4 regions of the Viridibacillus sp. d25.2 genome follow, and region 3 is predicted to be linked to each of the others. Evidence: predicted binding sites of a transcription regulator. Region 3 holds the regulator's gene; each other region holds the start of a gene.

Region 1 (7,634 bases), 470 kb from region 3:
AAGCGTTGTGCCTCGAGTAATTTATCTTCTTCACGAAGTTTCTCAAGTTGCTCTTTTAATTCAACTTTTATATTCTCGATAGCTTTTATCATCTTTTCTTCCCGTGTAACGAAGTGGGATGCTGGGAAAATGGCGACATGCTCTCGTTCGCCGAGAATTTCTCCTGTTAAAGCATCGACTTCCCGGATACGTTCTACTTCATCACCAAAAAATTCTACACGCAAGCATCTCTCATCTCTCGATACCGGGAAAATTTCGACAACATCACCACGTACACGAAATGTTCCGCGTGTAAAATTAATATCATTGCGTTCATATTGAATATCTACTAGTTTACGTAACAATTGATTCCGTTCTATGTCCATTCCTGTTCGGATAGACAATACCATTTCTCGATACTCTTCTGGTGAACCGAGACCATAAATACAAGAAACAGACGCGATGACGATGACATCTTCTCTTTCAAATAATGACGATGTTGCCGAATGTCGCAGCTTATCAATTTCATCATTAATACTAGAGTCCTTCTCGATATATGTATCCGTTTGAGGTACATAAGCTTCTGGCTGATAATAGTCATAATAGCTAACGAAATATTCTACTGCATTATTTGGAAAAAACTCTTTAAATTCACTATATAATTGACCAGCAAGTGTCTTATTATGTGCGATCACAAGGGTCGGTTTTTTGACTTCTTTAATAACATTAGAAATTGTAAATGTTTTACCTGTACCAGTTGCTCCTAGTAAGGTTTGGTGTTGTTTACCTTTACGGACACCTTCGACAAGCTCTGCGATTGCTGCTGGCTGATCGCCATTTGGCTTGTATGGTGAATGTAAATCAAATGCCTGAACCATAGCCACGTCCTCCTTGTTACTAATTACATATATTTTACCATAGCAAATTGGAAATATCGAGCAATAAGCGAACATACGTTTTTCGAAATAGTTTCATTGATTCGGCGATAATTATACTTTGAGGATACTTGGTATTTAGCATTTTTCTCTTTTTTATCTTTGATAACTTCAGAATAAAACAAGAATCAATTATGCCTCGGCATAATTGCGTCCGGAATCGGCTTTGTGCTTGCACAAAGAACCCCTTTCCGATTCCATGACATCCGCCGGAGGCTTTGGGCCAACACGATGTTGGTCACTCAGTCGTTGCCACCGGACGTGGCGTTCTTAGACTAAGTTCCTCAATTTCAGCGGGTGTTTGGACACCCGCTGAAAAGCAGCTTAAATCCGCATTCATCTCACCACCTATATAGGTGGGAGACTTCTGCTGAAAGGTGTTAAATCTGCCTTTCTAACATTACTTACACCTTTTTAATTACTCACCCTTTCGCGACAGTTTATCCAATAAAAAAATCGTCCCCATAAAGGAACGATTTTTGCTATGTTATAAATTCTCTATGTATAAGCTTAAAACTTATACTAGCATGTCTAATATCAATCAATAATTGTCTAACAATGCTTATCCGACGGTTGTCTGTAATTTCTCTAATTCTTGGACGTATTGATAAAAGGCGACTTCATTTCTTTCATCTAAAGCCGAGTCAATGCAAGCTAATAAATACTCTTCAGTTTGTGCACGATGTACATGGTTTAAAAACAAATCTAAATAGATTGTATCCAACAATTTCTCAGCATTATTCATGTTATCAGTTCGTCCAAGAGCTTTTAAAAAATCAGTATAGGAATAATATTTATCCAACGATCTCACCTCGAATGCCTTTTTTCTATTATAAGAAATTTCAGAAAAATAAGCAATCTTATTTCGTATATTAGGTAATATTTAGGATTTTTAATATTATATTCCATTTATTCGTTGCGCTTTATACCAATTATAGTTAAAATGATAGTTAAATTATACTAATTTCGATTATTTTTGAAGGGAGGAATATATATTGGGAGAAAAACTGACAAAATTATCTAATTTCACTTTGTCTTTTAGTACGTTTGCACTTATGCCAGTTTTTGAGGGTAATAGCATTTACACAAGAGTAATTGAAAAGGAGAGGGAATTTCTTGTAGATGCAAGACCATCTCGAGTAATCCATAAATCTTGTTCTGACTATGGTACTTCTTTTAAGCTTGCTACTAACAAGTCAAAAGAATATCTTGGCGCACGTCATAAACTACCAATTGTTGTTGCATATGATTATGGTACACCTTGTATTTTCATGCCCACTTTATCGCCTAATTCGCACTATAATGTTTGGTTTGCTATGCATGCAATTGAGTTTTTTGAAGACGCTGGTCCATCAAGAAGTCTTGTTTCGTTTAAAAATGGACAAGATGTAGAAGTAGACGTTTCAGTCATCACAATGAGAACTCAACTAGCGATGGCATACTTTTTACAGCAACGTTTTGAGATTAAACGTCCTTCTCTTTTTTAAATTGGACTTTTGTTAAATATATTGTTAACAGCTCTTCTACTCGGTTACGTAATCGAATATTAGAATACCGACGATGTTCTTTAGTATTATTGTAAACAAAGATATATTCAGAAAATAACTCATCACGATTTCCTCGCATAATTTTAAGCCGGTTTTTTTGCAAATATTGATGAGCTGCATTTAATTCACTTTGCACTTGCTTCATCGCTTCATGCACTAAATCGATATATGGCCGCTTCAATTTGAATGTTCCTTGTTCAAATGCTTTACAGTCTCTTTCGAAAATGGAAAGTACCATTGGTAAGTAAATAACTGTTTCAAGCACTACAAGAGCTTCATTTGGGATACGCGACATGCTTCCACCTCCAAAATAAGAACGTTTGTTCCTATTTAATATTTTACTACGTTTATAAGAAATTGCAAGTAGGAAGCATACCCTTTTTACATGCAAAAAAGCCATTCAACGAATTACTCCGTCGAATGGCTTTTCATAGTTAAAATCAATTATGCCTCGGCATAATTGCGTCCGGAATCGGCCGGAGGCTTCTGCTGAAAGAAATTATAGTTTAGAACGTAAGTAAGCATTGATAAATTGATCAATGTCACCGTCCATAACATTTTGCACATTTCCTGTTTCAGCACTTGTGCGGTGGTCTTTTACCATTGAGTATGGGTGGAATACGTATGAACGAATTTGACTACCCCAGCCAATTTCTTTTTGTTCTCCACGAATTTCATCCAATTCTGCTTGTTGTTCATCAATTTTTAATTGATACAATTTAGCTTTTAACATACCCATAGCTTTTTCACGGTTCTTAATTTGCGAGCGTTCAGCCTGACATTGAACAACAGTATTTGTTGGTAAGTGTGTAATACGAACAGCGGAGTCAGTTGTGTTAATATGCTGACCACCAGCACCAGTTGCACGGTACGTATCAATTTTCAAGTCTTCTGTACGAACTTCAATTTCAATTTCGTCGTTGAATTCAGGCATCACATCACATGATACGAATGAAGTATGGCGACGACCCGATGAATCGAATGGCGAAATACGTACAAGACGGTGAACGCCTTTTTCAGCTTTTAAATAGCCATATGCATTATGCCCTTTGATTGCTAATGTAACTGACTTGATACCAGCTTCATCACCAGGTAAATAATCCATTGTTTCTACTTTAAAGCCGCGTTTTTCAGCCCAACGAGTATACATACGTAATAACATCGAACCCCAATCTTGGGACTCGGTACCACCAGCTCCTGGGTGAAGTTCCAAGATTGCATTGTTTTTATCATAAGGTTCACTTAATAACAATTGTAGTTCAAATTCTTTTAATCGTGCTACGAATTCTTTTAACTCAACGCCTAAATCTTCTTGTAATTCTTCATCAGGTTCTTCACGTAATAATTCTAGTGTCATTTCTAAGTTTTCTTGCGTATCTTCTAATTCTTTATATTCATTCACAACTTCTTTCAAGCCTTTTGACTCATTAATTACATTTTGTGCTTGTTGTTGATTGTTCCAAAATTCTGGTTCAAGCATTAATTCGTCAAATTCTTGTATTCGTGCCTCTTTGTTTTCTAAGTCAAAGAGACCCCCTGAAGTCCGCTAATTTCTTAGCTGAATTGTCTAACTCGTTACGCACGTCTGCTAATTCAAACATTGATTGTATTCCTCCAAATTTGGTTTGATTATTTCACAATAATCTGTGCCTACATGATTCCCCTTAGGACGGCATAAAACATGAGAGGATAAAATCCCCCCATGTTTTGTTAGTTGCCACCTATTCATTTAATCATACAATTAGGCTTTATTATACTGCACCGTGACAGTTTTTATATTTTTTACCGCTACCACAAGGACATAAATCATTACGACCAATGTTAGCATCCTTGCTACGGACTGGTTTTTTCTTCACTTTTTCGCCGTCTTCTTTAGGGTTAACAGCTTGGCCTTTCGCCACTTCTTCACGCTCTAGATTACTACGGATTTCAGCTTTCATCGCATATTTTGAAACATCTATGCGGATAGCTTCAACCATAGCATCGAACATTTCGAAACCTTCTTGTTGGTATTCGCGAAGTGGATCAGTTTGACCGTATGCACGTAAATGGATACCTTGACGTAATTGATCCATAGCATCAATATGATCAATCCATTTAGAGTCAATTGCACGAAGTAAAATTACTTTTTCAAACTCACGCATACGCTCTGGTGAAAGTTCTGCTTCTTTCTCATCATAATGAGCTTTAATTTCTTCGCGAATTTCATCTAGGATACCATCAACTGATTTACCTTGTAAATCTTCAACGGTAATAACCCCTTCAGGTAATAAATTCGCTGCAACGAAGTCTTCGATTGCTTTTAAGTTCCAATCATTTGTCGAATCTGCAGAAGTATAAGCGCTCACTGTGTTTACTAATACTTCATCAATCATCGTTTCAACTAAATCACGCATATTATCAGTTTCAAGTACTTCGTAACGTTCTTTATAGATAATTTCACGTTGTTGACGCATAACATCATCATATTGTAATAAACGCTTACGAGAGTCGAAGTTATTACCTTCAACACGTTTTTGAGCAGATTCTACAGCACGAGATACCATACTAGATTGAATTGGTTGAGAATCATCCATACCTAGTTTAGTCATCATATTCTTCATATTTTCAGAACCGAAACGACGCATTAATTCATCTTCAAGAGAAAGGTAGAACTGAGTCACACCAGGGTCACCTTGACGACCAGCACGACCACGTAACTGATTATCAATACGACGTGATTCATGACGTTCAGTACCAATTACAGCTAAACCGCCGATATCCAATACTCCATCAGCTAATTTAATATCCGTACCACGACCAGCCATGTTTGTCGCAATTGTAACAGAACCTTTTGAACCGGCATCTGCAATAATTTCAGCTTCGCGTTCATGGTTTTTTGCATTTAATACTTCATGTGGAATGCCACGTTTTGTAAGTAAATGCGAGATTAATTCTGATGTTTCAATAGCAACTGTACCTACTAGAACTGGTTGCTTGTTTTTATGACGTTCTGCAATGTCATCTGCAACAGCTTCAAACTTACCCTTCATTGAAGCGTAAATTAAGTCCGGACGATCATCACGAGCAATCGGTTTATTTGTAGGAATTGTTACAACTTGCATATTGTAAATGTTACGGAATTCCTCTTCTTCTGTTTTCGCAGTACCTGTCATACCAGATAACTTTTCATACATACGGAAGTAGTTTTGGAACGTAATCGTTGCCATTGTCATGGATTCATTTTGAATCTCAAGACCTTCTTTCGCCTCAATCGCTTGGTGAAGACCATCGCTATAACGACGACCATCCATTAAACGACCTGTGAAAGAGTCAACGATAACAATTTCACCTTCTTGAACAACATAGTCTACATCAAGATGCATTGATGCATGTGCTTTTAACGATTGGTTAATTGCATGGTTTAAACCGACATGTGTTAGTTCAAAAAGGTTATCGATATTGAATGCACTTTCAGCTTTTTCAATACCTTGCTCTGTTAACGTAACACCTTTTGTTTGTTCTTCATACGTATAATCTTCTTCTATTTTTAATGTACGTACGAATGCATTTGATTGTTTGTACAGTTGAGCTGATTTCGCAGCTTGTCCAGAAATAATCAACGGCGTACGTGCTTCATCAATTAAGATGGAGTCAATTTCATCAATTACGGCATAGAAAAGTGGACGTTGCACACGTTCTTCTTTATAAAGAACCATGTTGTCACGTAAGTAATCGAACCCTAACTCATTATTAGTACTGTAAGTAATATCACAATTGTATGCTTCACGCTTTTCATCTTTAGTTAAACTATTTAAGTTTAACCCTACAGTTAAGCCAAGGAATTCATAAAGTTCACCCATTTGTGAAGCATCACGACTTGCAAGGTATTCGTTGACCGTAATCACGTGTACACCTTTACCAGTAATCGCATTTAAGTACACAGGTAAAGTAGAAGTTAACGTTTTACCTTCACCAGTTTTCATCTCGGCGATATTACCTTCATGAAGAGTACCTCCCCCCATAAGCTGTACGCGGAATGGGAACATACCTAAAACACGGCGAGCTCCTTCACGAACAACGGCAAATGCCTCAGGACGAAGTGAATCTAAATCTTCTCCATTCGCATAGCGTTCTTTAAATTCTTCTGTTTTTGCTTTCAATTCTTCATCGGATAATTTCTCTATTTGTCCAGCAAACGCCTCAACAGCATCTGCAACTTTTGATAAGTGTTTAATTTCACGTTTATTAAAATCGAAAACTTTATTTAATATGCCAAGCATTTATCTTCACATCCCATATAGTCTCAAAGTTCATTTTAACACTGATTTGATGCTTAGTGCAAATGAACCGTAGTTATTTTACAATTGAATTTCTCCATATTTTTCATCTACAAATGTGAAAAGTCCTTCTTGTGTTATAGGTCTACTATAAAAATACCCTTGCACTTTGTCCACTTGTAGCGTATTTAACATCTGCATTTGCTTCTCTGTTTCGACGCCTTCAGCCACCACTTTTAGTCCTAAACTATGTGCCATTTCAATAATATAATGCACCATTGTTGCCTTTTTAGAATCCTCATCCATTTCTTGAATAAACGAGCGATCTAGCTTTACTTGATCAATTGGTAAGCGACGTAAATAATTGAGTGAAGAATACCCTGTTCCAAAATCATCTAAAGCAAGAGAAATCCCTAGTTCTTTTAACGCTAAAAGTTTTTCAATTGTTTCCTCTAATCGATCGATGACAACAGATTCTGTAATTTCTAATTCAATTAATGAAGGCTCAATATTATATTTTGCAAGCGCCGCTTTTACTTGCTCTACAAAATTCCGTTCTCTTAGTTGCACCGAACTAACATTTAGACCAATGCGACGTAGTCTCGGATAATGCTGCTTTAGCACCTTTGCCATCTTGATACCTTCGTCAATGACCCAAGCACCAATCGAACGTATATGACCAGAACTCTCCGCTAAAGGGATAAATTCATCGGGTGACACCATTCCCCATTCTGGATGATTCCAGCGAATTAAGGCTTCTGCACTCTCCATATAACCTAAAGAGAAATTAAATTGCGGTTGATAAAATAACTCGAACTCATTATTCTCAAGTGCTGTTCGTAACCCAGCCTCCAAACGCATCTTCTTTTCAAAACTCTCTTGCATCTCACCTTGAAAAAATTCAATCCGGTTTC
Region 2 (7,634 bases), on a different replicon from region 3:
AAAAGTACGAATGATATCAAGTTGAAGTTTATTACTAATCATTTGCCAAAAGAACTAGGGATGGTTGATTTGAAAATAGGTGAAAATGTTGAATCTGAAAATCCTCAACTAGCTCCGATTGTTTTACTACAAATGGGGCTACTTAATAGCGATGCAGATGCTTTTACAAGTGCATTTTCAATAGACTCCTTGGAGAAGCTACTAAATGGTAAAGACCTTGTGACAGACAAAGAAGCAGCTATACAAGAAGCAATAGGTAGTCTATCGAAAAATAATCAACTAAAGGATATATCAACGAGACGTATAGACGATAGAAAGTATTACATTCAATTCTACTATTTAGATAAGACAAGTTATAAAACAACTGTTTTGTTAACTAAAAACGATAATGTTGGGGTTGATACATCTTATCGTATTGATACATCGATAGTAATGCTCTTAGAAAATATGAGTATGAGTGTAAAATAAATAGATTAGGTGAAATATATGATAGGGCAAATGATACGAGCGCTCCGTAAAAAGCATGGTTATTCCCAAGTAACGTTAGCTCGAGAGCTAAGTGTATCAGCGCAGATTATTTCGAATTGGGAGCGCGATTGTAGTATACCTAGCTTAAAAGATATTCAAAAACTAGCTGAACTATTCTCTTGTTCAATTGATTTTCTAGTGAAATCAAATGATCATTACGAAATGAGTTTGCTATTAAGTCAGATGCCAAACAAAGAAATACGTCGTTCCTGGTATAACGAATTATTATTGTGCGAGGATAACGACTTAGAGGTCTTGCAGGGTTTATGGGAGACAATTAAAAAAGTGAAAAGTGTTTAGTAACAAATAATAGAGCCGTTTATTCAAAATTATGAATAAACGGCTTTTTTATATGCCTATACAATATTAGTCACCATTCATTGCCCATGAAACAAAATGCTCACAGTTATTAAATATTAGGTTATATTCAGATTCGCCAAGTCTTGAATATGCTCGTGCAATAATTTTTTCATCATGATACAGTTTTGTTGTGCTGACAATATGAATTGCTGCGCCTTTAGCGAAATGTTCAATTGACTCTATCTTCACCATACCATCTTGATAATGGATAACTGTACTGTCACCTAGCGATAAAGCATGATGTAAATAACCTAAACGGTTCATCTGTAAGTGTTTGGCTCGTGTAATTGTATCACTATCGACTGCTTGGCTTTCATACTTGTTTGCATTTTTTAATAATTTTCCCCATTGTGGAATAGTTGAAAGTGTGGAGACGGGTAACTGTTCAGTCGTATTTTTATAGGTTGTAACAAAGCGGTCAGCCTTTTCAATAATATTACCAACTGGAGGGGCATCACGCTTTAAATCAGAGATAATATCACGTTTACTTTCATGGACAACCTCTTTAATACCTACTTTTAATTCTTTAGCATCATAAATAACACAGTCTACAAAATCAAAAACATTTCTGAAAAATCCCATGCAATTTACCCCTCTGTTTCAAATAATTTTGTATAGTTCTCGTTGGAACATTGTCCCTTTAATATCACTCTTTTTTAATCTCTTAATCACATTGTATCTTAGTGAGACGGTCGAGTGTTTAAAAGGTTGAATTTTTAGTTATATCTGGTAAATCAGATATATAGATTTTACTGCTATTTTGGAGATAAACGAAGGGGTGTGTAGAAATTGACTTAAATTTATTTTATCAATAAACAGAAGACTTTGAAGAAAAAAGAATCCCTTATGTTTAACAAGATAAATGGTGCAGCTTGGAAAGTTTTCCATGAATATGTGGAACAGCTACGAACATTTCAATGTGATGGACTGGATTGCTAGTTTGGATGAAAAGCATTATAAAGTATTAAAATGTGCTATAGACATACGAATGAGAAAAGTTGAATACTCAAGTATGTAGAGAATAATGTGAACTAAATATTGCACAAGAAGGCAGAGAACATTAATTTGGTCCCTGCCGATTATATTGGTGCATGAATTCAGTTATTTTTTTGGGAATAAAAGATAGATCCTAATGCCATAAAAAACGAACATAGTAATAATACTTATAATCATTGCTATGATTGCTAATGACATTTTAAATAATGTTTGTGCGACTAATAAAACTATTTCAATTGTAGTTGTGTCCATTTTAGCTCCTCCTTGTTGTAAATTTTTTAAGTCTATTGTTAATTTAAAAAGAGATGTAAAAGTTTTACCTAGAAAAAGTCTACTCTATAGAATTTCGTATTTTAAGATGCTTTTACATATTGTTATAAGCAAATTTGAAATATATATTCTAAAAAAGAAGAGTAATAGCAAAAAAAGAAGGAAAAGAGAAAATAGGACAAGTATGAGATTGAAATAAGTTTAAATAAAAGGTTGCTGTAAAACTTGTTTTACAATAAAAGAAACCCAGTCATTGTTCAAATGACTGGGTTAGATTTGAGGTAGATTTAGTTTGTATAGTAAAGATTAAAGATTGATTAAACAGCCCTTAAAAGCCTATAGCATCAACATTTCCATGATTTTCAATAGAGTGCATTATTTTCAAACGTCTAAAAAGGTAGCGTCGTTTTTAGAAAAATGAGGTTTATTTCTCTTTTTCTATGATATGCAATTCAATCTAAAAAATTGTTCAAAATGGATTCTCACCCAGCAATTTAAGTTTAGTCTTTATAAAAAAGTTTTTTGTTGTGAGTAAAAATTTCATAGATAATATTATCTCGAAGTTTGAATACTAGTTAAATAATGGTCTTCAAAATATAAATATCCTCTATCATATACCCATTGCTCTTTTACACCATATATTGTTTCAGTTTTATTAATGTTGTTTGGACGTCCCCATGTAGAATCAACTGTTTCATAATCAGTCATTCCAATGGATGGCTCATACTTTGTACTATTAGTTGTTACAGTTTTTGATGGTGTAGATGGTGTATATGTTTTTTCCTTTATACCTTTTAATGTATCTTTTTTTAATACAGTATATTTACTCATATAAGGATTGAATTTACCATCAGAATCTACACCTAAAAAACTAATAGGTTCACTATCATTCAAAGTAAAAGGCTCATTCATATAATCGTTAGTGACTCTAATGTAGTATTTTGTAAGCCCATTATTAAAAATACATGTAGATACATTCATTGCATCCTCTTGTACTCTCAAAAAATCTTTATTGACTGTTTTATCTAGGTCCTCACTTTTCAAGTTAGCTAAAATATTTTCAGACATAATAGTAGATGATTCTTTCAATTTTAGAATTAATGTCTTTAATTCAATCTCTTTTTTAGAACCTGCTTTTAATTCAATTGTTTTTAAATATTTTAAAAAATTTTCAGTATAATATTTAATTTCAAGAACTGTACGTGTATCATTTTTATCCGCTTCTAAAACCTTTGTTGGAAGTATACCTATATGATGATTTAAATAGCTTAGAGTTGTATTAACGTTATTTGCAAAGTCTATAGAAATATTTTTTGGTAAATCTTTAGGATCTAACGTAACTGTATAAGTTTCGAAGTTATGTGCTAAATCCTCTTCGATACTCCTTTGTAGTTCCTGCTTTTTTTCTATTGCATTTAAAATAATGAAAATTGCGATACCCCCAATAACTGATAATATAGTCGTCCATAAAACTTTTTTATTCATATTTCCACCTCTACTTTATTTATGACTATAGTACCATGTTAGTGTATCCTAAAGATAGGTTGAAAAGGTAAGTTTAGTAAAGTTAAAGAGATAAGTGTACAGCTATCATAAGAGGACAAAATAGATTCCACTTAATAACATACAGAAGGATGATTACTTATTATATCTACAACATGTAGCGCCATATATGCTGCTATTTCTAAGAGATCGCAAAATGTGTAATGCAGAATTATTCTGCATTACGCTAAAATATACTAAATTTTTAATAAATCGCCAAAAGCTTTTGGCATTATAAAAGTTAGTTTTGGTTCTGTATTAATTTACAAAGGTTGAATATTGATAGTAAAGAATGTTTAATAAAGATTATAAACTAATGAATTTTAAGGAGATTATTTATGTTTTTTGACCTGAAAAGAAATGGATTGGACTCTATAAGAGTATGCTTTGAAAAAATAGAAAAAATCGATGAATTAGCAGTAGGTAAAGAATACAATATTAAGGATGCTCTCTTCTATCTAATTCAAGCAAACGAGGTCCTTTTTAAACTATTACTTAAAGAACAACAAGAGTATTTAATATTTACCGATATTAGAGGTTACATCGAGGCGAAAAAAAAATTAGAAAAACATGTAGAGAGTGACAAAACAGTTTTTGACATTAATCCAAAATTAAATACAGTAGGATTGAATGAAGCTATTAATCGACTGCAATTTCTATGTGATACGGTAATTTCAGAAGATTTTAAAACATTATTAGAAGAGATTAATAAAGAAAGAAACAAGTTAATGCACTTTGAAATATTTCTAGATGATAATGAAGTTAAAAGTTTAATAGTTAAAATTAAGTTATGTCATAATTTAACAATAGAATTTTTTAAAAATAAAATTGAGCAATTTGAAGATGAAATTAAATATAAGAGGTTTGAATTAACAACAGTAGAATATGAAGGAATTATGGAAGAATCACTTAGAGTTCGTGAACTACTGGAACTACAGGCTATACATGATGATATGGGGTTGTTAGAACAATCCGAAGATGGAAACTATAATTACGATTAGGTATTCTTTAAATACATTTGTAAAATTATTAGTCAAATAGATGCGTACATACGATAATTGAACAATCTGGAAAGGTCTATCTTCAATTATCTCTTGGTTGATTCTACATGGTTACAATACGTAAAATTCTTCAATGTATATTGCAAAAGTTGGGAGTGCCGTTTATGTAAATAAATTTTTCAAGAAATACAAGAAACCTTGCGGAATGGCGAGGTTCTTTTTTATATTGGCCGTCTAAATATTGGTCTTTCCACGGTTTTCACTGATTCGTACATTACTCACGTATAATTTCACCCATTTAATAACAATATAAATTCACTTGCTAAATCAAACGTATGTTTGTAAAATATAAGAACAAACGTTCCTCTGAAGGAGTCCCTTTTATGTCTAGCATGTACGATAATCTGCCGGATAAACCTATCATTTGTATCGACGCAACGTCATTTTATGCTAGTTGTATAGCTATGATTGAAAACTTGGACGTGATGACAGTGCCTATAGCTGTAGTTGGAAACTTAAATCAAGCAGGCAGTGTGGTATTAGCAGCCAGTCCAGAAATGAAAAAACGGTTTGGTGTAAAAACAGGTACAAGGAAATACGAGATTCCTAAACATCCTGATATACGCTTGTTTGAGCCTAAAATGTCTTTCTTTCTGGAAATGTCTATGGCAATCACGCGATTAATAAGCGATTTCGTGCCACCAGAGGCTATCCATGTCTATTCAGTCGATGAATCATTCGTTAATCTTGAAAAAACGAACAGGTTGTGGGGGAGTCCAGAAGATACTGCTCAGGCTATTCGTCAAGCAATTTTTAACCAATTCCGCATTCGTACTGCTGTAGGTATGGGTCCTAACATGCTACTTGCAAAACTGGCACTCGATCTTGAAGCAAAGAAAACTGGTTTTGCAAAATGGACTTACGAAGATGTGGATAAAAAACTTTGGCCAGTCCATCCTTTATCCGAAATGTGGGGTATTGGCAAACAGATGGAACATAATTTTAATAAAATGGGGATCTATTCAGTAGGAGACTTAGCACGCACGGACTTAAAAAGACTTGAAAGGGCATTTGGTGTAATGGGTACACAATATTACTATCATGCATGGGGGATTGACCTTTCAAATTTCGGTGAGCCATTACTATCTAAACAATTGAGTTTTGGAAAAGGCCAAATGCTAATGCGGGATTATCATACACGTAAGGAAATTCTAGTTGTACTTTTAGAAATGTGTGAGGATATAGCACGAAAGGCAAGGGAAGCGGGTTATGCAGCACGTACATTAACGCTAGGGCTATCCTATAGCAAGCACGCCATGACAAAAGGCTTTTATCGCTCCAAGACTTTAAAAGCGCCTACAAGTGACACAATGGAGCTTTACGCAGTATGTAAAGAGTTATTAGATAAATACTTTGCAGGTGAGCCAGCACGTCAACTGTCTGTACGTATTACCAACTTGGAACCTGAACAGAGTATACAGTTAGATTTGTTTGATGTAGACAAAGTTAAACGTAAGACACTAGCACACACGATGGATCACATAAGAGAGCGATTTGGAGCAACATCTTTGTTACGTGCCACTTCCTTTACTAAAAGTGGTACTGCGATTCAACGTGAGCAATTAATTGGTGGACATAGTGGGTGAACGATTGGAATGTGTCACATTTAAAAATTCATAAAGATGGGATATAGTATGACAAATTTCGATAGAGGGAATAAAAAATGGACTTCGCTAATGCTTCCAGAACATCTAACTATATTAAAGCATTGGAAAAAGGAACAAAACTATATAAAACGCCCTGAATTAGATGAATATCAATTAGAGGACTTTCAAATGATTATGTCTCAAGCACTTACGACTCATGAGCCCGTGCTCATCACCACTTGGAATAACGGTGAATTTTTCACTACCGAGGGGTTATTACAAGCTGTTGATCCTTATCATGACGACTGCCTAATTCAAAGCTCGTTAGTGAATAAACGAATACAGCTCTCCGCAATCTGCGATATACGCCTATGTGATGATTTTCTATGATAACGATTGATGAACATAACCAATTGCACCAATACTTGATATTAGAATTAGCAATTCAATCTTTACAAAAAGATCATTCACATTTAGGGAAATTGAAAATGAAAAATATCTATTTAGTATTGGTGGATACATTATTAAAGGAATTGAAAAGTGATTATTATAAATCAAAACAGCTATTAAAAAGAAGGGGAATACAAGTAATAGGATGGCATCGAACGAGCGAGTATTTCAGTGATATTCAAATACGAACAGCTGGAGAAGATCTTCATCTAAATTATGCGAATCAAGCATTAAAAACAGCGGTAGAGGAAGAGTTATTCAAACGGCTACAGTAATAACAAAGCAAAAGCACAAAAAGTGTATAAACATCCTTTTGTGCTTTTATAGAGAATAAAACCTATATTTTTAGTTGAATCGCATAAAGTAAATTATTCCCGATCTGATAGTAATATATGCGCTAGTCCTAAAATGTATTCAAGTTTTGATTTTAAGTATTTATTACGAATAGTTAAATGGCTCTATCTAAAGTGATAGCCTATTTATGATTGAACAATACCGTTTAGGCATATCTTTATCAATATACGGAAGTGCAAATTAAGTAAATCTAAATCTTATAGAGTGGACCATTTCCGGACTATGAAATCTATATAGCTTGTTAAAATAATAAGTAGTAAAGCCAATAATTATCATTGGACACACTATAGAGCAAGGAGTTTTGAGCTTTTCACCTTCATAAATACGGTATAATTATGTTATGTAACTTGCCGGGTGGGAGGGCCCTATTTCCTTCCTCTTTACTTAATAGAGAAATGGGGTGCAGCAATTTGAAATTGTAGTGTCTAGTGAGTAAGCAAGCAAGTTCCGCTAAGTCATCGTACAGTCTTTGATCAAATCACATAGA
Region 3 (7,634 bases):
ACTATGTCGATCTGAAAAGACTTGAGCAACTTCATAGCCTTTACTCGCTGCAAATTCTCTTAACTCAATCTCTTGCCTTTCAAGCGAAGTATCTTGTGTATCTTTTTCTGTACTAACACGACAATAGAGTATTGCTATTTTCTGTTTCATTTTTTATCACTCGCCACTTCTACCCCTATATTTTGAACTTTAATATTATCATGTTCTGGAACTATTAGAGTATGCCCCGCATATATCGTATCGTCAATTAAATTGTTTTCATTCTTAACCTTTGATATCCATTCATGGTCAGCCATTTTACCTTTATATCTATTCGCCAGAGAAATTAGAGTATCCCCGTCGTGAACTTTAATCTCTTTATATGAAGTATTCCCACTATTTGCAAACACTAAAATCAATGTGAAGATTACGCAAAACCCAAAAAGCAATGTAATATATTGATATTTTTTTAACCAACTCATACTGATTCTCCCCTTTATTCGAATACCTGTTCGGAATGTATGTTCTAAATATAAACAGAACACTTGTTTTTGTCAACGACTTTTTCGAACTTATGTTTGCATTGTTTGTTCGCTAATGCTATACTATTAATAACTTTTACATAGTATGAGATAAAGAGGTGATTGGATTGAAAAAAGTATCGAAAAGACAAGAAGACATATTGGGTTTCATCAAAGAGGAAGTTCGCACTAAAGGATACCCGCCTTCCGTCCGTGAAATTGGTGAAGCAGTTGGTCTTGCATCAAGTTCTACAGTCCACGGACATCTTGCTAGACTTGAGAGCAAAGGACTAATTCGACGAGATCCAACGAAACCTCGTGCAATCGAAATATTAGATCAGCAAGATTCTACAATTGCAAAACAAGGTGTTGTACATGTACCACTAGTTGGTAAAGTTACTGCAGGCCTTCCTATTACAGCAATTGAAAATATTGAAGAATACTTCCCAATCCCAGATTCTTATGGGACAACTGAAGACCAAATTTTCATGCTTGAAATCATGGGTGAATCTATGATAGATGCTGGTATATTAGATGGAGACTATGTAATCGTGAAACAACAAGCCACTGCAAATAACGGTGAAATTGTTGTAGCGATGACAGAGGACAATGAGGCAACTGTTAAGCGATTCTTTAAAGAGGAATCTTATTTCCGCTTACAGCCTGAGAACTCTTCTATGGAGCCAATTATTGTAGATCAAGTTTCCATTTTAGGTAAAGTAGTCGGTTTATATCGTAACGTTTTATAAAAGTCAACCATACAGGATTGTAAGAATCATTGTTAATTTATTTGATTCTTACAATCTTTTTATATACATAACGAAGATATATTTAATATAATCGATCGTTCCTTCTCACGTAACTCCTATTGTATTAGTATTCGGACCTAGTCCCCATTTTATTTGAATTTAGTACGCTACTGTTTCTTCAAGAACACATGTAAAATCAGCAATAGGTAATATAAGGGCGCGAATAATAATGCAAATTAATTTCAAAAATGAAGATGACGTTTTAACATTAAAAAATAATAACTATGCCGATTACTTAGACAGTTACTTGGAATTTTCCTTTTATCATAAATCAAGGAGAATCTAAATGAAAAACTTTATTATGCTATCGATATCTATAGTTTTATTATTAATTAGTGGATGTTCTCAAACAAATCTAAAAGAAAATAAAGATTTTACAGAGATCATTGGTGATATATCGGTATCTAAAATTGAAGTTGTTGATGGGAGAAACAGGAAAAGACATAGTATTACTGAAAAAGAAAAAATAAAACAATTTAATCAGCTTTTAAATGCACGGGCGTATAGTGAATTTGAAGAGCATGAAGTAATAAAGGGATATATCTATAGTGCTACTCTTTATAGCGACAACAAAGATGTTAAAATAACATTTCAAGACGGTGAAATAAGTATTGATAAAACTTATTATTCACTCGATAAGCCGATATCAGAAAAAGCTATATCCAATCTGTTAAAGTGAAAAAAACAGTTTAAAAGAGGATTGATGTATCAATCCTCTTTTTTGAAGAGTTGCAGTTTAATCAATCTCTTTTACAAAAACTCACTCCACATCAAAACCAAACCCATGTATTTTGTTCAATCTTTATTCAAAATATGTGGGTTTCTCAATTATAAACTAAGCGTTTGCAGCATACTTTTAATCAAACTTTATTTCAAAGCTACAGTGGGATTTTAGCGTGGTTAGCAGGAGGAATTAAAGGTAATATTATCGCAGGTATTATTGGGGCTTGTTTTTGGCGGAAAATTATTAGGCAAATGGGGTTCAACATTAAGTGATTTTTATATTATCCCGACTTTAATAGGTGCAATCGTATTAATCCTAATCGTAAGTGTCATTACGAAATTGATGAATAATAATACGTGATAAAGACCTGGGCTAGTTGCTCAGGTCTTTGTTTTTTTATCCATAATTAGATAAAAAAGAGCCATCGCTATATTCAGCTTTGGCTCTTTTAATACACTAATCTAATTACAAGCCAATGTCATGTTTATTTTCATCTTTTCACATCAAAACCCTCTAACCTATCTATTTCTATTTAAGTTGTACTTAAATTAAATCGCTTTCCATAACGATAAGGAAAATATCCAGTTTGGATCGCCGTTTCCTTGATAACTTTGAACCGCTTCATATTTTTTTCCCTGATGTTCTACTCTATTACCCTTTGTATATGCTTTATACGGATTCCATTGTTCATAAGAGGAACTCTGCTCTTTTGTCTTAACAGTAAGAATATTACTTTTAATTGATTCATTTCCAGATGCATCAACTGCCGTAACTGTATACTTATATGTTGTATTTGACTGTAAGTTCTTGTCCATAAATGATGTAGTGTTGGATGTTCCAGCTGCTATCAGTTGTCCACTTGATGTTTCTCTGTATACAACATAATGGTCAACTGCTATATTGTCTTCTGATGGACTCCACATTAAGTCTACACTAGATGATGTTTGCCCCATACTATGTAGTCCTTTTGGTTGGGTTGGTGCTTCATTATCTGGAACTTTATTTCCTGTCTTTGCAACAACAGCTTCACTTTCTTGTGAAACATTTCCTGCTGCATCTATGGCCTTCACTGTATACTTATATTTTGTATTAGCCGTTAATTTTCCATCTGTAAATGTAGTTCCTGGTACCGTTCCAATTACTTTTCCATCACGTAATACTTGATATTCTTTTACCCCTACGTTATCTGTAGAGGGCTCCCAGTTTAATTTCACACTGTTTTCTGTAACTTTCGCTACATATAATTTTTGTGGTTGTGTTGGAGCTTTTGTATCCGAGTTTTCATTATTAATTAAATTAACATCGATTACACTATAGAAAGCGTTTGCAGTATCAGCTATATCCCAAACAGCCAAAATCACATGGTATCCGCTTCGATCTGTTGGTACGTTAATTTTATGCGATGGATTATTAGATGCTGTAGAACCGTTATGTTGTATAACTCCAATCGGATCAAGAACAGCACGGGTTAAAGGTTTATTAGGATTCCATCCTTTTTTTGTAATATAATAGTGCCATTTGCTCGTTGCATGCAGTGCAGTATATTTCCATGTGAAAGTATTTTCACCACCAGTGATTGTATTCTTAAACCAACGATCTGTAGATTGTTGGTCAAGAATTCCACCAAACATACCACCAGCTGAAGCAATTTTTCCGTCTGCCGGCCCATCTTGTGGGAACCCTTTTGGTGCTTCTAAACTCTGCGGTTCATACATTACATTTCCACAACTCAAGTTAAGCGCTCCATAATTTGAACTACATAACGCAGCACGACTACTAGGTTTTTCTACAAATCCATGAGCGTTTGCGTTCTCAGGTATTAAAGTAATTCCCAAGATACCTGTTGCTAATATAAAAGCACTTACTCCCGTTTTTCTTTTACTTATTTTCGTTAAACCAAATGAAAGTTTATTATTCATTGTATTAGTCCCCTTTACTTTTCTACTTATTACATGACAAATAAATATCTATATTCGAGGATTTTGATGCAAAAAGATAAAAACTATATTGATCAATATTAATGCTATAAAATCTAAACACTAAGCATTTTTACACTATTACTCACCTCCGTATTCAGGGTCAATATACTTACACCAATAATTATATCGTTCACTAAATAAATTTTCTTTAAATTTCCCCATTGTATTAAATGTCAATTTTCGCACTATAAAATCTAAAGACTAGCTATTTATGCCCTGTTTTTTATTTTCGTTTTTAAGAGCCAATATACTTACACCATTATATATCGGACAGTTTTTCTAAAAGTTTATAAAAATAGTAAAATTAGAGAATTCGTTTTTATACAAATAAAAAACCCATCCAAACAGATGGGGTTATTTTTGATACCTATTTGATTTAAGCTAGTAAAAATTTCAGATGTCCACCTGTATTATCCATGATCTCAATCAAGCAGATACCCATTGACCACGTATATCTCTGTCTGTGAACATTTAGGAATTCTACTTTTGGTGCTACATCTGCATCAGAATCTGCTTCCTCTATCTTTGAAGCACCGTGTTACTGGGTCGGTACGGCATGGACATGAAATTACTAAGACATTAATAGAGTTGATTATTGCACTTCGGTGGCTTAATACTACTACCCCCACCATCGTTTCCTTTACTAGGTGGTGTAGCAGAAAATGCATTTGTGCTTGTAGCGAACGATAAACTCAAGACTAATAAAGCTCCAGCAATAGACAACATCGACTTTTTCTTTTTCATCAATACCAACCCCTCCATTAATACATTCCTAGATTTGTTATATCCTGCATTTTCGTTTAAATCCTTTTTTATTTTTATTATTTTTTAAAATAATCGCACTCATTCAAACGAATAATATAGTCAGCCCTACACATCGTGTATAAATGCCTCTAATCATTCGCTAGTAAAAACTACTATCTAAAGATAACCATTTATATGCTATAGACGTTGATCTTTCTGGAAATTCACACGGAAATGATCCGCGTCATTGTAAACTCCAAATTCATATCCTTGTTCTCTATAAAATTTAATAATTTTAGGAAGTGCTTGTAGTGTTTGAGTTTTCTCATGCATTAAAACAACTTCTACTTCTTCGGTCGTTTGCTCTTTAATATTTGCTAGGATTTGGTTTGGATTTCCAGCTAGGTCCCAATCATATGAATCGATAGTCCAATCCCAGACTTTTATTCCAGACTCTACTATTTGATTACGAATTTCCTCATTCTTTAATCCTGGTGCAGAACCATACGGTGGACGAACTAATTTAGGGTTTGTACCTGTAATATCATGTATAAGAGCTAACGTCTCTTTCATCTCTGGCACAAATTGCCCGTTGTTATATAGCTTATTACTATTGTGTGTCATACTATGTGCACCAATATAATGCCCTTCTTTTACCGCTTGCTTTACATTTTCCTCAAAACTTGTATTTTGCAAATTACTTCCCTGCATAAAAAATGTTGCTTTAATATTTTGTTTTTTTAGTACTTCTAAAAATTGCCCTGTTAATTTGCTAGGACCATCATCAAATGTTAAATAAACAACTTTCCCAACTGGTTTTCCATCCGGTCTTCTTTTCTTTATCGGTGATGTTTCATTTTGCTGTGTGGTAACTGTTTTACTACTTTCTTTAGCTATTTTATGTACTATTACTTTCGCTGGAGTTGGGTTGAATTTTCCAATTAAATCGAACATGAAAAAAGCTGTTGCTAGAACAACTCCTAGCGATATTACTACCTTAGCTATTACACTAATTTTTCTTTGTGATTCTTTCATTATTTGTTTATCCTCTCACTATTGACATTTATATTAATTGTTTATAATGCTGAACCTTTGCGCACTTGAATTTATTTTCAGCCGGTTATTACAATAAATAGCTTAATAAAGAAAGATAAAGATAAAATGCAGATAAGGTCGAAACCAGTTAAAGAATAATTAATTGTATTTACTTAAAAACAAACATTCTCGTTCTAATAAAGTTGAGTTATTTCCCAAATTCGAAAATTTGTGTTTCACCATAAAAATAGTGAACAAACTATTCAATTGTCGATAAATAAACGTGTATGAAAACTATGCAACCAAAATAAAAAAATACTATCCTTCCTGATTAAGGAAGAAAGAATAGTATTTTTTTATCTATCTATTTTGTTACATAGTAAAATATTTAATAATGCCATCAACAATACCTTTTTTCGATTTCACTTGGAATTCTTCTGAATTCATTCTTTTTTCATCACTCTCATTAGAAGTAAACCCTAACTCAATTAAGATAGCCGGTGAAGGATTTTCCCTTAAAACAAGGAAATCACTCGCTTGAATACCTCTATCTCGAGTATCTATATTTTGATTGAAAATAGCTTTTTGAACTACCTTAGCTAACTGTTTATCTTTTCTTTTATTAGCTCCATAATGCGTTGTTATTCCTTTTACATTTGTATCCTCGAAAGCATCGTGGTGAATGCTGATATAAAGATCCGCCACATAGTCTTTAGCTATTTTGACACGTGCTTGTAATTCCTCTTTTTGCTTCGTCTCTGCCAATAAGCTAAAATCATTTTCACGTGTCAATATTACTTTTGCATTAGTTCTTTCTTCTAGCTCTTTTTTTATATTTTGAGCTACTTTTAGATTAAGGTCTTTTTCAATTGTTCCAAGCTTATTTCCTTTTGTCCCTCTATCTCCTCCACCATGTCCTGGATCAATTACAATTGTTTTTCCATTCAAGCGCAAATCTCCCTTGGATGCATTGTTCTTTCCTTTGTCATTTATCAAGCTAAAACCTGTACCTATTACTAATATAATTAATAAAAGCAAAATCGCTCTTTTTTTCATTTTACCAATCTCCTTATCAGCTTTTAATTCAGTTTCTAATGAAGATATTAATGAATGCTGATAAAGATAAAGTGCAGATAAGGTCAATTTTGTTTAAAAATAAAAAAAGCGTGTAGAATTAAAATTCTACACGCTTAGTTAAATAGAAGAAAAATATTACTCCGTCTGTAGTATTTGATACACCAAACTCTACACCATGCAGTTCTAAAATATTCTTTGAAATAGCAAGGCCTAACCCAGTTCCACCTTTAGAGCGTTGACGAGGCGTATCTCCTCGATAAAAACGATCCCATATTTTCTCTAAATGTTCTGGCGCAATATGCGCTCCTTTATTTTCTACACATACTTTCACGCGTTCATTTTCTTCTGTAGTCGAAACAATAATACTCTCATTTTCAGGCGTGTAACGAATTGCATTAGTAATAAAGTTAGTAATAACTTGTTCGATTCGATGTTGATTAGCAACTACCTTAATTTTAGAAAGTTGTTTATATACATATAGTTGTTTCTTTGCTATATCTGAAGTTAATTGCTCGCATATATACTCAACAATCTCATCAATATAGAAAACATCCATTTCCATTTTATACGTACCAGACTCGAATTTTGCTAACTCCAGCATATCAATTATGAGCATATCCATTTTATCTACTTCTTTTGACATTGCATTAAAGTAATAATCCTTTTTATTACTAGCAACACCGTCTTCCAATATGGAAATACAGCTCTTCATAATACTTAAAGGTGTCTTTAACTCATGTGAAACACCTGCGATAAATTCTTTACG
Region 4 (7,634 bases), 1.7 Mb from region 3:
AGTTCGTTCATTTTATTTGATATGAAACCCCATTTTTTCCAAAAGATTTCAAGATGCTCTTGACCTGTTTCGTTGAGTGTGTAAAATTTTCTCGGCGGTCCCACAGTGGATCGCTTTTTCTCGATGTCCACCAGATTGTTTTTCTCAAGCCGCATGGTAATCGTATAAACTGTGCCTTCAACCACATCAGTGAAACCAAGTTCTCGCAATTGCTGTGTGATTTCGTAGCCGTAAGTTTCGCCACGGTCGATAATCTCAAGTACACACCCCTCAAGTACCCCTTTAAGCATTTCTGTAATATTTTCCAAATTCATCACCCATTTGTATTTCGTATTTTTCCCAGTAGTCTGTATCACAGGTATTAAGCAATACTGACTACCGGTATATAGTAATGCAGAGTAGCGTCAATTGTCAAGCATACATCTTTCCCTCAAAGTCCTGTTGCGCAGTATACGTCTACTACACAACATAAGAGGTCTTCAACAATCTGGCCTTTCATCCTGTATTAACTTCATCAATAAAAAGTGCAGCAGTTTCCTCCTCAAAAGCAGATTGGATCGTAGATGATTATTTTAATAGTGGTAAAAGAGTAGAACCTTGGATTGATAAAAAGGTAGTTAAATATCATCGGACGTTTGAAGAGTATTATCAACTTTTAAAGCTAGTTGGATTCAAGATTAAAGATATTAGAGAAGGCACTCCAAAAGTTGGGGAATTTAGCAGTGAAAGTGAATATAAACGACGAATGAGAATTCCACTCTTTTCAATTTTTTCTTGTGAAAAATAAAAAGTTTTTTCATATTTGCTTTCAATATGTTTTGGACCATACTCATAGCAATACAATTACTAATATCTCACAAAAGAACATTTGTTTTATATTAACTTTCCTTCTTGTAACTGTAAACATCTAAACCTTTAATGAATCCAAGTAGAAATGTTACCAAAATAAAAAATGTACACTACTAAAATTGAATTTAGTAATGTACATTTTTATAATATGTGCAACATTATAAACAAGTTATGATGAAGTAAACCATCATGTACAATTACTTGTCTTTAATGTTAAAGGTTGAATGCTACTTTTCTGCATGGTTGAAAGTAGTTTATTGAAATAAGAGCAATATTGTTTGCTTTAGAATTACACTCAATAACGATATTTGTCATACTACTAACATATACAGAGATTGTTAAGGTTATATTGATATCACAGAAATTGTACATGGAAAAGAAGCTATTGATTCGCTCAAAGCATTCAAAAATATATTTTAGATGAGCAGAATAATCTACATGGATGGATCAATTCCTATTTAATTATGAGAATAGGGAAAAGCAATACTCATAATTAGGGTAGAAATAACTACTTACGTAGAAGTTGTCCCTCTTTAATAACAATTTGTTTATATGAAATATAAAGTGATAATAAACCGTTTAAAGCTAAAAAGAAGACTACAATTTGGATTAGGAAAGCCATATCAGCAGCAAATAATTTTATTGAATCCCATGGTGAATCTACAAAATGAATGAGCAAAGGTATTATCGCGGTTGATAATGCCAATAGTAAGACTCCAGAGGCCCGCCATGCGTTTTTTTTGAGAGTTCCCCCTGATTTAACCTTTATTAGTAGATAAGCGAACATCACAGAGAGTAAGCAAATAAAACCTATTGTAAGCAGCTGAACAATTGGTGAATTTGGAGGGATTGTCTCCGGTTTATCTCCATTTAATATATTGATAATCCCTTGTTTCAGATATGGAAGTCCTTCTTCTTCTAGAATATGATTTTTATTTGTAAGAATTACTCCGCCCCAACCAGTTCCAGGTATTAAAAATACTTCTGAATGGGAATCCGGAGTTGATCCAGAATGCCAAATTATTTTATCGTTGGAATATGGATTAGTTATCCTTAATCCAGCTCCATAGTATCGATTTTCGGATATTTTAAAGAGTGGAGATAAATAGAGATTCATAGTTTCTTTATTTAAAATACTGGAGTCATCTTCTTGATTAAGAAATTTGATGTAATGGACCATATCTTCAGCACTTGCAGTTATGTAACCATATGGTGCTCCTGCATTATCGTATGGTACGGAACTTTTTCGTGGGAACCCTAGCCAGGATTCATAACCAGCTAAATATCCTTTTTCATATGCAGTATCGTTGTCTGCCGCAGCATTCATCATACCTAATGGAATAAATATTTGCTTTTCCATGTATTCTGAATACGTTTGCTTTGTAACTTCTTCTATGAGAGCACCAAGTATTAAGAAATTCGCATTACTATATTGATGTTTATTTCCAGGAGGAGCAGTAAGCTCAATGTTTGATAGACTTTCTACATAATGCTTTATAGCATTGAAATCTTTAGATGCCTTGTCGGAAATGGATAATCCTGAATAAGTACTTATTCCACTCGAATGGGTAAGTAAATGCTTTATCGTAATTTTTGAAGCGGCTTGTTTATCTTTAAGGGTAAACCACGGGATATACTTTTGCACCGGATCCTCTAGGTTAATGGTGTTCTCTTCAATTAATTTCATTATAGCTAAACCTGTTAATGATTTACTTATCGAGCCAATAGTAAAGGGGGTTCGTGTAGTTACTTTTTCCTCGGATTCTCCCGTTACACCCCAAGATTTAGAATAAAATAGTTCATTATTATGCACTAGGGCAATAGAAGCTCCTGGAATACGATAGTCTTTTAAAAATGTTTCTACATAGTTGTCGATAGTTTGTTTAATATCTTGTCCCGCGAGAACCTTTGAAAATGGGAGAAATAGAACGCACATATAAAATAATAAGCATAAAGAAATACCAGTATATTTTAATTGTTTCATATAAAATTTCACCTACTAAAATTTATTCTTCGAATATAAAACACTACTAACGTACAAAGTAGTAAAGATATAGAAAAGCTGATAATCATTAGAATGGAATTCCACCAAAAATTATCTGATATGTGATAAAGAATATTGTAATTAAATGAATTATTATTTTGTGGATTAAATGATCCCGTTAAGAACATAGATAGGAGAAGCTGTGAAATGAGATAGCTGACGATTAAAGTAAAGCTTCCAATCACAAAAGAAATTCCCGTTCTACTGTTAGGTTTTCGTATCTGTTTTATTTTAGTATGAAGGTCTATTCCATTAATATCTAAAAAATCTTTGACAAATGTTTCTGTATCTCCTAATTCATTTATCCCGTCTCCTCCATGTTCACGGGATTCTTGAAAGTGTTCTACAATCTGTTGTTCAATATACTTTCTATCCTTTGAATTGATTTGATATAGCTTTAGTTCGTCAAGAACTTCATTTAAAAATTGTTTTTCTGTTAGGCTCAATTCAATATTCACTCTAAATGATCTCCTTCTAACTGACTTTGTAGTAAAGATTCTATATCCTTTTGTAACTCCAACCACTCACTGATTTTTTTCTGAAGAAATATCTCTCCTATTTCATTGATTTCATAATAAACTCTAACCTTCCCACTTTCTGTTATTTCGCGATAAGCACTAACCCAATTTTGATCTTTTAACTTAGTTAAAATTGGATAGATGCTTCCTACTCCTTTCAATTTTAAATTGTGTTCTTCTAACTCTTTCATAATTTCATAACCATAGCTTTTTTTCTTTGACAAAATAGATAATACACACATTTCTAAATGACCTTTAATTAAACTTGTTCTGTCCATAGGATGAATTTAACAGAAATATATACTTCTTACAAGTATATATTTGTTATAAATTCAATAAATGATAATAAATGGTGAGTTAGAATAAAAGTAATGACAAATTTTTATCATTACACGATCTTATTATTGTATTTTTGATTGATTACAAAAATTAAGATGGGCGCGAGGCTAATAAGGTTATGAATGTAATTAGTTTTTTTAATCATGAAGTGTGAATTAAAGTTGAAATGTCAAACGGGTTAGTAACAGAAAAGAAAGTCTCATTCAACTTTACAAGTAGTGAATACCAACATCTGTTCGTTATTTTTGCTATACTGTACATAATAAAAGAAGCAGGAGAGATGTGAGATGGAGGAGCGGAAACAAAAAGGGCGAATTATTTTTCATATCGATATGAACTGTTTCTATGCCTCTGTGGAACAATCACATGATCCAACACTAAAGGGCAAAGCAATTGCCATTGCAGGCAACCCAAAGGAGCGACGTGGCATCCTAGTAACTTGTTCATATGAAGCACGGGCAAAAGGGGTATACACGACGATGGCTGTGTGGGAAGCTAAGCGCAAATGTCCGGAACTCATCTTGTTGCCACCTAATTTTGAACGCTATCGTATTGCTTCAAAGGCGATATTTGACATACTACGAACATATACAGAACTTGTGGAGCCCGTGTCAATCGATGAAGGCTATATAGATGTTACGGAACTTGTACATGGAAAAGAAGCTATAGAATTCGCAGAAAGCATTCAAAAACGTATTTTAAATGAATTAGATTTGCCTTCTTCGATTGGGATTGCACCGAACAAGTTTTTGGCTAAAACAGCTTCTGATATGAAAAAGCCAATGGGCATTACCGTTTTAAGAAAACGTGAACTGCCCAACATTCTATGGTCTTTACCAGTCATTGAAATGCATGGGGTTGGAGAGAGCACAGCGAAAAAACTAAACGATTTGAAAATCTACACAATCGGCGATTTAGCACAAGCTTCTGAAGCCTTTTTAAAAAGCAACTTAGGTAAAAATGGAGCTAGGTTAAAAGACAGAGCAAATGGTATTGATAACAGGGAAGTCGATCCTAATGCGATTTATGATACGAAAAGCGTTGGCAATTCCACAACTTTGCCTATAGATTTAGTCGAATGGGATGAACTTCGCAAAACAATAGATGGACTCTGTGAAAAGGTTGCTAAACGACTATCAGCTAAGAATCTAGCCGGACATACCGTATCCATTCAAATTCGAGATGCTGATTGGCATAACTCTAGTCGGAGTAAAACCTTTTCCAATGCCATTTATAAGAAATCAGATATTTTTGAAATAGCTATTGATTTAGCAAAGAAACATTGGCATGGTGAACCTGTTCGTTTACTTGGTGTGACATTGAGTAATGTGATTGATCGCAAAGAAACAGCAGAGCAGCTTTCCATCTTCAACTTTGAAAAGCATGCCAAAGAGGAGCCAATTATCCAAGTAGTGGAACAGCTCCAAAAGAAATTCGGGAAAGAAATTATTTCAAAAGGCATGAAAGAAAAGAAAAAGGCCAATTACGAATCGCAAACGAGCTTTAGTAAGGACTTTTTGGAGGATCATAAGGATTGATGAAAATATTTTCAATCAATTAGGGGGAGCGAAAGGATGACAGGGAGTACTGAATCAATTAATGGTATTGTAGTTTTAGTAAACTAGCAGAGCTATGCTTTATGTGATGTTTACAATTTCAGCAGTGCTGGGAGAAAGTCTAAGATAAAAGAAATAACTTCTTTAATTGAAGTATCGTAAGTTGATCTATTCTTCTGTTAGTGAGTAGAAGTAATTATATAAAAAATCACAGTATCAGTATCGCTTTTTACATAACTAAAATATAAGTAATGCAAAGAAAAGGCGTGTATCAATGTCCATATGGTGATTGATGAGCATCTTTTTTTGCTATACTAGATATAGGACACTAGCAACACTGAAGTTTAAATAGCAAGGAATCATTATGAGGATTCTTCATATGTTGATCATCGTGTTTACCGTAAGGAGGACTTCATTTGCATATACAATTTTTAGGTACAGGCGCAGGAATGCCGTCAAAAACACGGAATACAAGTGCGCTTGCAGTTAAATTATTAGAAGAGCGTGGCACATTTTGGCTATTTGATTGTGGTGAAGCGACGCAACACCAAATTTTACATACAACATTAAAGCCAAGAAAATTAGAAAAAATCTTTATCACACATTTACACGGAGATCATATATTTGGACTCCCTGGCTTACTTAGTTCTCGCTCTTTCCAAGGGGGAGAAGAATTGCTAACCATCTATGGACCAGCAGGATTAAAAAGTTGGGTTGAGTTAACAATACAGATCTCACAAACACATCTCAATTATCCTATTGAATTTGTTGAGGTGGCTGAAGGTGTTGTTTTTGAAGATGATGACTTTGTCGTTACTGCAAAACCTTTACAGCATGTCGTGCCGTGCTATGGTTATCGTATTGAACAAAAACCACTACCAGGTGCATTACAAATTGATAAAGCAATAGCGTTTGGCGTTCCTAAAGGTCCACTTTTAGGTCAGCTGAAAAATGGTAATAATGTAACATTGCCAGACGGGCGTATTGTGAAAAGTAGTGACGTGACAGATTTACCTAAATTGGGCTTTATCGTTACGATTTTAGGAGACACACGTTCTTGTGAAAATGCCGTTTTACTTAGTGAAAATGCGGATATTGTAGTTCATGAATCAACATTCGATCATGCAACAGAAGCACTAGCTGCCAATTATGGCCACTCCACAAATATGGATGCAGCAAATATTGCTATTAAAGCAGGAGCAAAAAATCTGCTTCTAAATCATTTAAGCGCAAGATTTTTCCCTCAAGATATTAAAAACATGCTTCAAGAAGTGCATGAAGTGTTTGAAAACGCCTATATCGTAGCAGACTTAGAGGAATATGAGTGGCTTCAAGAAAAGCTATCTCCTTTTAGTCAGTAACAAGCATGGAAAGAGCTATCCAATTTTGGATAGCTTTTTTAAGTAAAGTGACAACTAAGCTGTCTAATAGTTTCAACTTTATCAATGCCCCGTGTTAAGACTCAGTAATAATCAACATATCATTTTCGTCAAATTCCCAGTTCTCACCATATGCAACTTCCCAATAAAAGCCGTTTGGATCTTGAAAATAGCCACTATAGCCGCCCCAAAAGACTGTTTCAGGTTCTTTTACTATTTTCGCACCAGCTTTTTGAGCCAATACAAATATTTCATCAACCTCTTCTTTTGACTTCCCATTATAAGCAAGTGTAAATCCACTAAAGCCATTGCCAATCACAGGTGGGGTGTCTTCATTAATATCTTGGACTAAGCGATCAATTGGAAACAGTGAAATTTTAGTCCCTTGATTATTAAAGAAAATCACATCTGGATTCGCATCGTTGCCATATACAAATACTTCAAACCCTAGTCCCTCACGATAAAAATGTAAAGACTTTATCATATCTCTTACTCCCAAAGTAATTAAATTTAATCGATTCATTTCATAATCTCCTTTAAACTTCTCTATTTTTAAAGTCTTATAGATGTAATTCTATTTAAGTCTCAAATAACCTTCTTTTATTAGCTGGAGGATCCTTTAAAGAAAAAAGCATGTTCTGAAAAAATTCTTTCAAAACATGCTAAGGATGATTATTAAAATTGACGAGCAAAAATTCAAATGGAATTATTACTTGGCGATATTTTTTACGGCCATATAGTTTTCTGGCTCTACTCTTTCAGCCGTCCTCCATTTCCCGAACAACATGAGACAAAGTGCAAATGCTACTACACTTCCAGCAAAAATAAGCGCAACATTATAACTCTTATAAAAAGAGGCAAGCTTGCCAGCAATTAGTGGACCAATAATTTGGCCAAGCGCATAGAGAGTTGTTAGCGCAGATACAACACTCGCGCTCTTTGTTGGAAA

The links. Region 3 encodes LexA, which represses DNA repair genes until DNA is damaged. Its sites were predicted from a motif close to CGAACATATGTTCG; they were not measured.
Region 1: the regulator LexA is predicted to act here: its motif matches at 2,775-2,788, upstream of ACZLO7_RS19125 (YhjD family protein).
Region 2: the regulator LexA is predicted to act here: its motif matches at 5,026-5,039, upstream of ACZLO7_RS22170 (Y-family DNA polymerase).
Region 4: the regulator LexA is predicted to act here: its motif matches at 3,976-3,989, upstream of ACZLO7_RS08265 (DNA polymerase IV).

The regions. Positions count from the first base shown of each region.
Region 1 covers NZ_CM196652.1:3,879,936-3,887,569, forward strand. The annotation lists gene uvrB (excinuclease ABC subunit UvrB) at 1-857, opposite strand, end outside; gene ACZLO7_RS19115 (IDEAL domain-containing protein) at 1,477-1,659, opposite strand; gene ACZLO7_RS19120 (competence protein ComK) at 1,910-2,401, shown strand; gene ACZLO7_RS19125 (YhjD family protein) at 2,379-2,756, opposite strand; one part of gene prfB (peptide chain release factor 2) at 2,961-3,986, opposite strand; one part of gene prfB (peptide chain release factor 2) at 3,988-4,062, opposite strand; gene secA (preprotein translocase subunit SecA) at 4,213-6,723, opposite strand; gene ACZLO7_RS19140 (bifunctional diguanylate cyclase/phosphodiesterase) at 6,802-7,634, opposite strand, start outside.
Region 2 covers NZ_JBVDMV020000003.1:59,416-67,049, forward strand. The annotation lists gene ACZLO7_RS22140 (hypothetical protein) at 1-468, shown strand, start outside; gene ACZLO7_RS22145 (helix-turn-helix domain-containing protein) at 487-828, shown strand; gene ACZLO7_RS22150 (lecithin retinol acyltransferase family protein) at 895-1,470, opposite strand; gene ACZLO7_RS22155 (hypothetical protein) at 1,990-2,136, opposite strand; gene ACZLO7_RS22160 (hypothetical protein) at 2,707-3,639, opposite strand; gene ACZLO7_RS22165 (hypothetical protein) at 4,035-4,697, shown strand; gene ACZLO7_RS22170 (Y-family DNA polymerase) at 5,090-6,343, shown strand; gene ACZLO7_RS22175 (YolD-like family protein) at 6,392-6,733, shown strand; gene ACZLO7_RS22180 (YhjD family protein) at 6,730-7,068, shown strand.
Region 3 covers NZ_CM196652.1:3,410,747-3,418,380, forward strand. The annotation lists gene ACZLO7_RS16850 (YneB family resolvase-like protein) at 1-150, opposite strand, end outside; gene yneA (cell division suppressor protein YneA) at 147-461, opposite strand; gene lexA (transcriptional repressor LexA) at 629-1,249, shown strand; gene ACZLO7_RS16865 (hypothetical protein) at 1,596-1,988, shown strand; partial or broken gene ACZLO7_RS16870 (GlsB/YeaQ/YmgE family stress response membrane protein) at 2,153-2,393, shown strand; gene ACZLO7_RS16875 (lytic polysaccharide monooxygenase) at 2,582-3,952, opposite strand; gene ACZLO7_RS16880 (hypothetical protein) at 4,592-4,756, opposite strand; gene ACZLO7_RS16885 (polysaccharide deacetylase family protein) at 4,955-5,791, opposite strand; gene ACZLO7_RS16890 (N-acetylmuramoyl-L-alanine amidase family protein) at 6,164-6,847, opposite strand; gene ACZLO7_RS16895 (sensor histidine kinase) at 6,966-7,634, opposite strand, start outside.
Region 4 covers NZ_CM196652.1:1,666,263-1,673,896, forward strand. The annotation lists gene ACZLO7_RS08245 (PadR family transcriptional regulator) at 1-308, opposite strand, end outside; gene ACZLO7_RS08250 (serine hydrolase domain-containing protein) at 1,358-2,833, opposite strand; gene ACZLO7_RS08255 (hypothetical protein) at 2,842-3,351, opposite strand; gene ACZLO7_RS08260 (PadR family transcriptional regulator) at 3,348-3,689, opposite strand; gene ACZLO7_RS08265 (DNA polymerase IV) at 4,038-5,288, shown strand; gene rnz (ribonuclease Z) at 5,723-6,667, shown strand; gene ACZLO7_RS08275 (VOC family protein) at 6,762-7,208, opposite strand; gene ACZLO7_RS08280 (YbfB/YjiJ family MFS transporter) at 7,395-7,634, opposite strand, start outside.